DNA from 3 places in the Lactiplantibacillus brownii genome. Region 3 is predicted to be linked to each of the others. Evidence: predicted binding sites of a transcription regulator. Region 3 holds the regulator's gene; each other region holds the start of a gene.
What was found. Region 3 encodes Rex, which represses fermentation and respiration genes when NADH is low (regulators of the CRP and FNR family bind a similar motif). Its sites were predicted from a motif close to TTGTGAANTANTTCACAA; they were not measured.
Positions count from the first base shown of each region.

Region 1 (2,276 bases), 2.1 Mb from region 3:
CGCTAAAATATTGCTGACTGTAACTCGGTGTTGGTGGTATTTTGTTAAGGTGTATTAACAAAAAGAAGGCTAGTAAGTGCTCGATAATCCGAGTAGTTACTAGCCTTCTTTTTAGATTAGTTCAAAGCTTTTGCGATAAGGACGTCTAGACGAACCGAAGTGGCAAATTTAGCCTAAGCTTCTGGTTGGTAATCTTCGTCGATGATTAAAACCGGTTTGATGGTCTTACCACTGACAGAATCAGCGTTGGCTTCGTTAATTTGATCAAATTTGTAGAACTTTTCAGTCTTTTCGAATGGGAACATGCCGTGCTTGTAAAAGTCGATCAGACGAGGCACGTCGACTTGAGGAATGGCATCCCCCATGTTGACACCGATGACTTTCTTATCATCGACACAAAGGTCATTCCAAGAACTGATCGTAATATTTTTAGCGGTGACGGCAATCAATGCGGCGGTCCCACCTTGTGCTAAAGCCTGAATAGCGGAAATCATGACGGGTTCAACCCCAGTCGTATCAACTGTAAAGTCAACGCCATAGCCATGAGTCAACTTCTTGATAGCTGCCACTGGATCTTCATTTTTGCTATTGATGGTATGAGTTGCGCCGAGTTCTTTCGCCAAAGATAACCGTGAATCCACGATATCAACGGCGATTACTTCGGTACAGCCAGAAATCTTGCCGGCCATCATTGCAGCTAAACCAACGGCGCCAGTCCCGAAGACGGCAATTGTCTGCCCAGGACGTGGTTGCAGGCTATTTAACACTGTCCCACTACCGGTAACGTAGCCACAGCCTAAAGGCCCTAAGCGCCGTAAGTCTAAGTCTTTATCAACTTTAACTGCGTTACGTTGGTCAATGACGGTATGTGTCGTGAACGAGGATTGATCGAACATATCACTGACATGATGACCATTTTCTTGGAAATGATCACTGCCGTCAGGACGAGTCCCGCTCAAATTATAGTCAGCATAATTCCGGCACTTCGTTGGCATACCTTTGAGACAGTTGTCACAAGTCCCGTCTGCATAGAAAGACATGACAATATGGTCGCCAACTTTAAAGTTTTTAACTTGTGGGCCAACTTTTTCAACGATCCCAGAGCCTTCATGACCAAGAATAACTGGATAGCCTAAGGAAGCATCTCCTTTACGGATGGCTTCGTCAGAGTGACAGATACCACTTGCGACTAGCTTAACTTGTAAATCGGTTGGGCCCATCTCAGCCAATTCAATATCATCTTTAATGACAAATGGGTCGTTAACTTTATCAACAACAGCAGCTTTAATTTTCATAATACTAGTGCCTCACTTTTAAAATTTAATTAGTATGTAAACCGCTTACAATTTACATTGTGACACATTACACAAAATTCATCAAGTCTAGCTAACAAAAGGCCAATTAAGCAAAAACATTGATGAAACGGGATTTTAGAGGGTGAACCTGTATATTTGGTACAAAAGTCCTGTACATTTGACGACGGTCATTATTGGGGTTAAATTGATTTCAAACGAAGTGGAGGGATGGCATTATGGCAACTTTATTGACGGCGGCGCAGCAAGCTCAAGGGCGCGCACTGTTAAAACAATTTGATCAGTTAGCAGGCTTCGTGCCTGGTGAAGGGGCCTTAGATCCAGTGATCGTAATGGTCTCGGAGGCGCCAGGCAAGGTGGAAGCAGAAGTAGGGCATCCTTTTCAAGGACCGGCGGGAACCGAGTTAGATCGTTGGCTCGCAAAGCTCGGTTTGACCCGTGATCAGGTGTATTTAACCGGGGCCGTTCGTTCGCGACCTTACAAACTCGGTGCCACCGGCCGTAAAAGCGACCGTCGTCCAACCCGTGCTGAAGTCATCGCAAGTGCACCGTTGTTGGATTCTGAGCTCGCACAACTCACAGGCCACGTTTTAGTGCCACTAGGCAATACTGGGTTACAACGACTACTGGGCCCTAAAGTGAAAATCAGCGCCGTTCACGGTCAATTATTGAAGTCGCCGATTCGACGTTGGTCAACGGTGACACAAAAATTCGATTGGTCAGCGACGGTTTATCCTATCTTTCCGTTATATCATCCATCGTACAGCCGCCGATTTAAGCGAATTTTACCCACGGTTGATGCTGACTTAGTCGCGCTGAAACATTATTTAGCCGAAAATCACGACAAATAAAGAGTGGGACAAAAGGCGTTTTGCTACCGAGCATAGCCTAGAAAGTCGAATGATTGGTATTTTCAATCGTTTGACTTTCGTAGCTAAGCGGAGGTCGCAGCCTTTTGTTCCA
Region 1 covers NZ_JAVCWF010000001.1:2,784,736-2,787,011, reverse strand. Annotated here, with positions in the region: gene RA086_RS13060 (NAD(P)-dependent alcohol dehydrogenase) at 174-1,295, opposite strand; gene RA086_RS13055 (uracil-DNA glycosylase) at 1,532-2,164, shown strand.
Region 1: the regulator Rex is predicted to act here: its motif matches at 1,353-1,370, upstream of RA086_RS13060 (NAD(P)-dependent alcohol dehydrogenase).

Region 2 (2,276 bases), 2.2 Mb from region 3:
GCAGTTGGTCCAAGTAATGGTGTACGAATCTTGTTTTAACTTGATCATTGGAGCCGAACACTAGAATTTGAAGACCTTGTTGTGAAAATTCACGAGAAATTGTTTTATTCAAAATATGATGAGGAGTCTTGTCGTTGTTTTGTGATAAACCGTCGTTATTTCCAGACATAATTTTGCACCATCCTTTTTGGCTACATCGCAGTCAATCAAATTAACCGATCCTGAGCGGTATAGTGTTGCCAACAATAACTGCGGCTGAACTCCTTAAAGCGTTGGACCGACGGCGTGATGAAGTGATTACGCTTCATGACTAAGTAGAGTTGGTGCTGTAGCGGTTGGTCGACCAATGGCTTGAGCAAGACACTACTTTGTTCTAATAGTGGTAAGTAAGGCATTAACGCCACGCCAAAGTTGTACCGTACGAATCCAGCCATGGTGTGGTCTTCTTCGACCTCGTAGGCAACTTTGGGGGTCACGTGGGCGCGTGCCAAAATTTGGTCGATGAGTGGGCGTAAGCCACTATTCTTAGTGAATAGGATCATCGGGTAGGGAGCTAAGTCGGTCACTTTCAATTCTGATTTGACGGCTAAAGGGTGCTGGGCCGAGACGGCAGCCATAATCGTTTGTTGGACGATTGGGATGAAGTCGAGGACATCGTTAGCGGCACTCGCTCCTAGTTTTTCCACATTGGAAGCTAAAACGAGATCATAATGTTCGTTGGCTAGGTCTTGCAACAAGTCATTGGAATTACCTTGTCCCAGTTGAAATGTAATCGCACGATTTTGCGAATCAGCTTGAAAGTTGGCGATTAGTTCTGGTACCAGTTCTTGTCCTAGGGTGTAAGTAAAGCCTAGTTTAACGTGGCCGGTATCTGGATTCATTAATTGTTGGACCAATTCGTTGCCTTGTGATAAATCATTTAAACTGGCAGTGATGTACGTTAAATAGGTGCCGCCAATGGCTGTTAATTTAATATTACGACCATCTGGCTCAAATAACGGCACCCCAAGTTCAGATTCCAGCTTTTTGATGGCGTAACTGAGTGTCGGTTGCGAAATACCAAGGTTCTCAGCGGCTTTAGCCATGTGTTGTGTGCGGGCCAATTCTTTGAAAAATTGGAGGTGACGTAGATTCATAGAAATGGAACCCCTTTCATTGATAGAAAAATTCAATCAATTAATTAAAAAACGTTTATTTATTATATTAAACCATTTTGCTAAGATGACAAGTGAATTGAGTAACAAATAACCGATATTTAAAATTTTATGAGGAGTGATTAATGATGACGGAACGAATTGACGGACATACTTTACTAATTGGTTTGATGGCGTACCCGATTCGGCATTCAATGTCGCCGACGATGCACAATAACGCTTTTGCCAAGTTGGGCCTAAATTATGCTTACCTAGCCTTTGAAGTAGGTAATGACCAATTACCAGCCGCAATTCAAGCGATTCGGACTTTGGATATGCGGGGGTCTAACATTTCAATGCCGAATAAGCAAAAGGTCATTCCTTTACTAGACAAATTAGATCCAGCCGCTGAAATGATTGGGGCAGTTAACACTGTTGTGAATGATAAAGGCATTTTAACCGGATATACGACTGATGGGCTTGGGTTCATGAAGTCATTGGATGATGAAGGCCTCAATATTCGTGGCCAGAAGATGACCTTAGCAGGGGCTGGTGGCGCCGGAACTGCGATTGCGGTTCAAGCTGCCTTAGATGGCGTCAGCGACCTATCGATCTTTAATCGGCACGATGCCGAATGGGATAATGCCGTGCGCAATGTCAAGCTCATTAATGAACGAACCAATTGTCGGGCAACATTACACGCCTTGGAAGATCGTGACGATTTTAAAGCAGAAATTCAAGATTCGGCGATTTATACGGATGCCACCGGTGTTGGAATGAAGCCATTGGAAAATGAAACGCTAGTGACTGATCCAACTTGGTTCCGTAAAGACCAGATCGTTTTTGATACCGTTTATGCCCCACGAACCACCAAATTGATGAAAGTGGCACAAGCTGCTGGTGTGACGCAGGTCTTCAATGGTCTGGGTATGATGCTTGAACAAGGCGCTGCGGCTTTCAAATTGTGGACTGGTGAAGAGATGCCGGTCGATTATATTCGCCATATTTTATTCGATGAAGATGCGTAGTCAGCCAGTGATAAACCAGAAAGGGGTTCGTTAAACATGCAACCAGTCGTTAACTGTCGCAACCTGAGCTTAGGAATGGGGCGACCAAAAATCGCTGTACCGATTACCGGTAAAA
Region 2 covers NZ_JAVCWF010000001.1:2,905,085-2,907,360, reverse strand. Annotated here, with positions in the region: gene RA086_RS13585 (hypothetical protein) at 1-169, opposite strand, end outside; gene RA086_RS13580 (LysR family transcriptional regulator) at 207-1,136, opposite strand; gene RA086_RS13575 (shikimate dehydrogenase) at 1,283-2,161, shown strand; gene aroD (type I 3-dehydroquinate dehydratase) at 2,198-2,276, shown strand, end outside.
Region 2: the regulator Rex is predicted to act here: its motif matches at 1,227-1,244, upstream of RA086_RS13575 (shikimate dehydrogenase).

Region 3 (2,276 bases):
GTGTTTCCATTCAGCTTGAATCCGAGCGGCTTTCGTTTGGATATATTGATCGTAATTACCGGTGTAATGCACCATTTCATGATGCGACAAATCGTACACTTCATTAACGACGCGATCTAAAAAGTAACGGTCATGACTCACGATTAGTAGCGCACCGGTATAGGATTGCAAATAGCTTTCCAACCAGGTTAACGTCTCAACATCCAAGTGATTGGTTGGTTCATCTAAGATCAACAAATCTCGTTTTTCGAGCAACAGCTTCGCCAAGGCTAGCTGGGTCTTTTGACCACCTGATAATTCGGTCACTGATTTATCATAAACATCGGCATCAAATTGGAAGCCATGTAGCACGCCTCGGATTTCTGCCTGATAACCATAACCATTTTGTTGCTGAAAATCTGTTTGAACTTGATCATAAGTTTTCAAAGTTTGCTCATAGGTCGGTTGATCGGCAATCACTGCGGGGTCACTGAGTTGATCTTCCAGTTGGTGCATCTGTGCTTCTAATTTATGTAAGCCAGCAAAGACACTGCTCATTTCTTCCCAAATCGTATGCGCGCTATCTAAGCCTTGATCTTGGGCTAAATACCCAATTGTTAACCCCTTGCGCATTGAAATTTGGCCTTCATCTGGGACGGTTTCACCAGCAATCATTTTTAAAAGGGTGGACTTGCCAGCCCCGTTGCGACCAACTAATGCCACGCGGGCGTGGTCTTGAATGTCCATTTGTACGTTATCGAACAAGACATCAGCGCCAAAACGCCGCATGACTTGTTGCACTTGTAGTAAAATCACGTTTTTAAGCTCCTTTCAGGGTTGATTCGTCAAATAATTGTAGCATATTGCCACGATTAGCCCTAATGAAACGGAATAATAAGTAAATATTATTTCACAAAGTGTCGGGGTATGCTAGAATAGTGTCAGCAAATTCACAAACTTTTAATAAGGAGGGTCGTCCAATGGCAGAAACAAAAATTCCCCGGGCAACGGCGAAACGGTTACCGATTTACTACCGGTATTTAAATATTTTATTAGACGCAGATAAAAAGCGCGTCTCATCAACAGAACTGTCTGAGGCGGTTAAAGTTGATTCAGCCACGATTCGACGGGATTTTTCCTATTTTGGCGCACTTGGCAAACGTGGTTATGGTTATGATGTTGAAAAGTTGCTAACCTTTTTCAAGAAGATCTTGAATCAAGATACGTTAACGAATGTGGCTTTGATTGGGGTCGGTAATTTAGGACATGCTTTGCTCAATTTTAATTTTCACAAGAACAGTAATGTCCGGATTTCGGCTGCTTTCGATGTTAATGAGTCGATTGCGAACACCGTACAAAGCGGCGTGCCAGTTTATCCAATGTCTGAACTTAAGAAACAATTAATCGAACAACAGATTGAGATTGCCATCTTAACGGTGCCAACCTCGGTTGTCCAAGCGGTGACGGATGAATTAGTTTCAGCAAATGTGAAGGGAATCATGAACTTTACGCCTTTGCGCATTTCAGTGCCAGAAACGGTCCGGGTTCAAAATGTTGATTTAACCAATGAGTTACAAACTTTAATTTACTTTATTGAACATTATGGTGAACAACTTGGCGATAAATCTAAAGCTGAAAAGTAACGAATGAAGTTTAAAAAGACGCAACTAGCAAAAGCTGGCTGCGTCTTTATTTTAAGCTGATTTAATTGAAAAGTATCGGTATGACAACCGCGCCGTTCATCAAAACATGTGCAATCATTGAAGTCTGAATGCGACCGGTGTGGCGGTAGAGCCAACAGAAGAACAGGCCAACAAAGGCGTAGAGGATGAGATGACCGTCCGCGTGGGCGAAACTGAACAGTAGACTGGAAATAACCGCGGCACCAATGCTTCCAGTGACCGGCGTGAAAAAGCCAAAAATAACTTTCCGAAAAACGATTTCTTCCATAATTGGGGCCCCAACAAGCACAGCCAAGAAAAAGAAGGGGTACTTTTGCCCAACTGCGAGTAAAGTACTGGTGTTTTCAGATGCAGTTGATTGACCTAACAAACGAGTCAAGTTTAAGATGGCATTTTGGCCGACAATCACGATAAAGGTACCAGCTAAGCCCCAGAGAATGGTCGATAACCAAGTGCTAGGCTGTTGCTCAATGGTGTTGGGCTGGGCATGGTGCCAAGCCAACCAACCGATGATTATGGCACCGATTAAGTAATCTAAAGTTTGGATAAGGTAAACTTCTGAACCCAAGTGTGGGAAGCCCGTGACTAATAAAGTGGGCAACGCATAAACGATAA
Region 3 covers NZ_JAVCWF010000001.1:657,053-659,328, forward strand. Annotated here, with positions in the region: gene RA086_RS02715 (ABC-F family ATP-binding cassette domain-containing protein) at 1-795, opposite strand, end outside; gene RA086_RS02720 (redox-sensing transcriptional repressor Rex) at 960-1,622, shown strand; gene RA086_RS02725 (CPBP family intramembrane glutamic endopeptidase) at 1,684-2,276, opposite strand, start outside.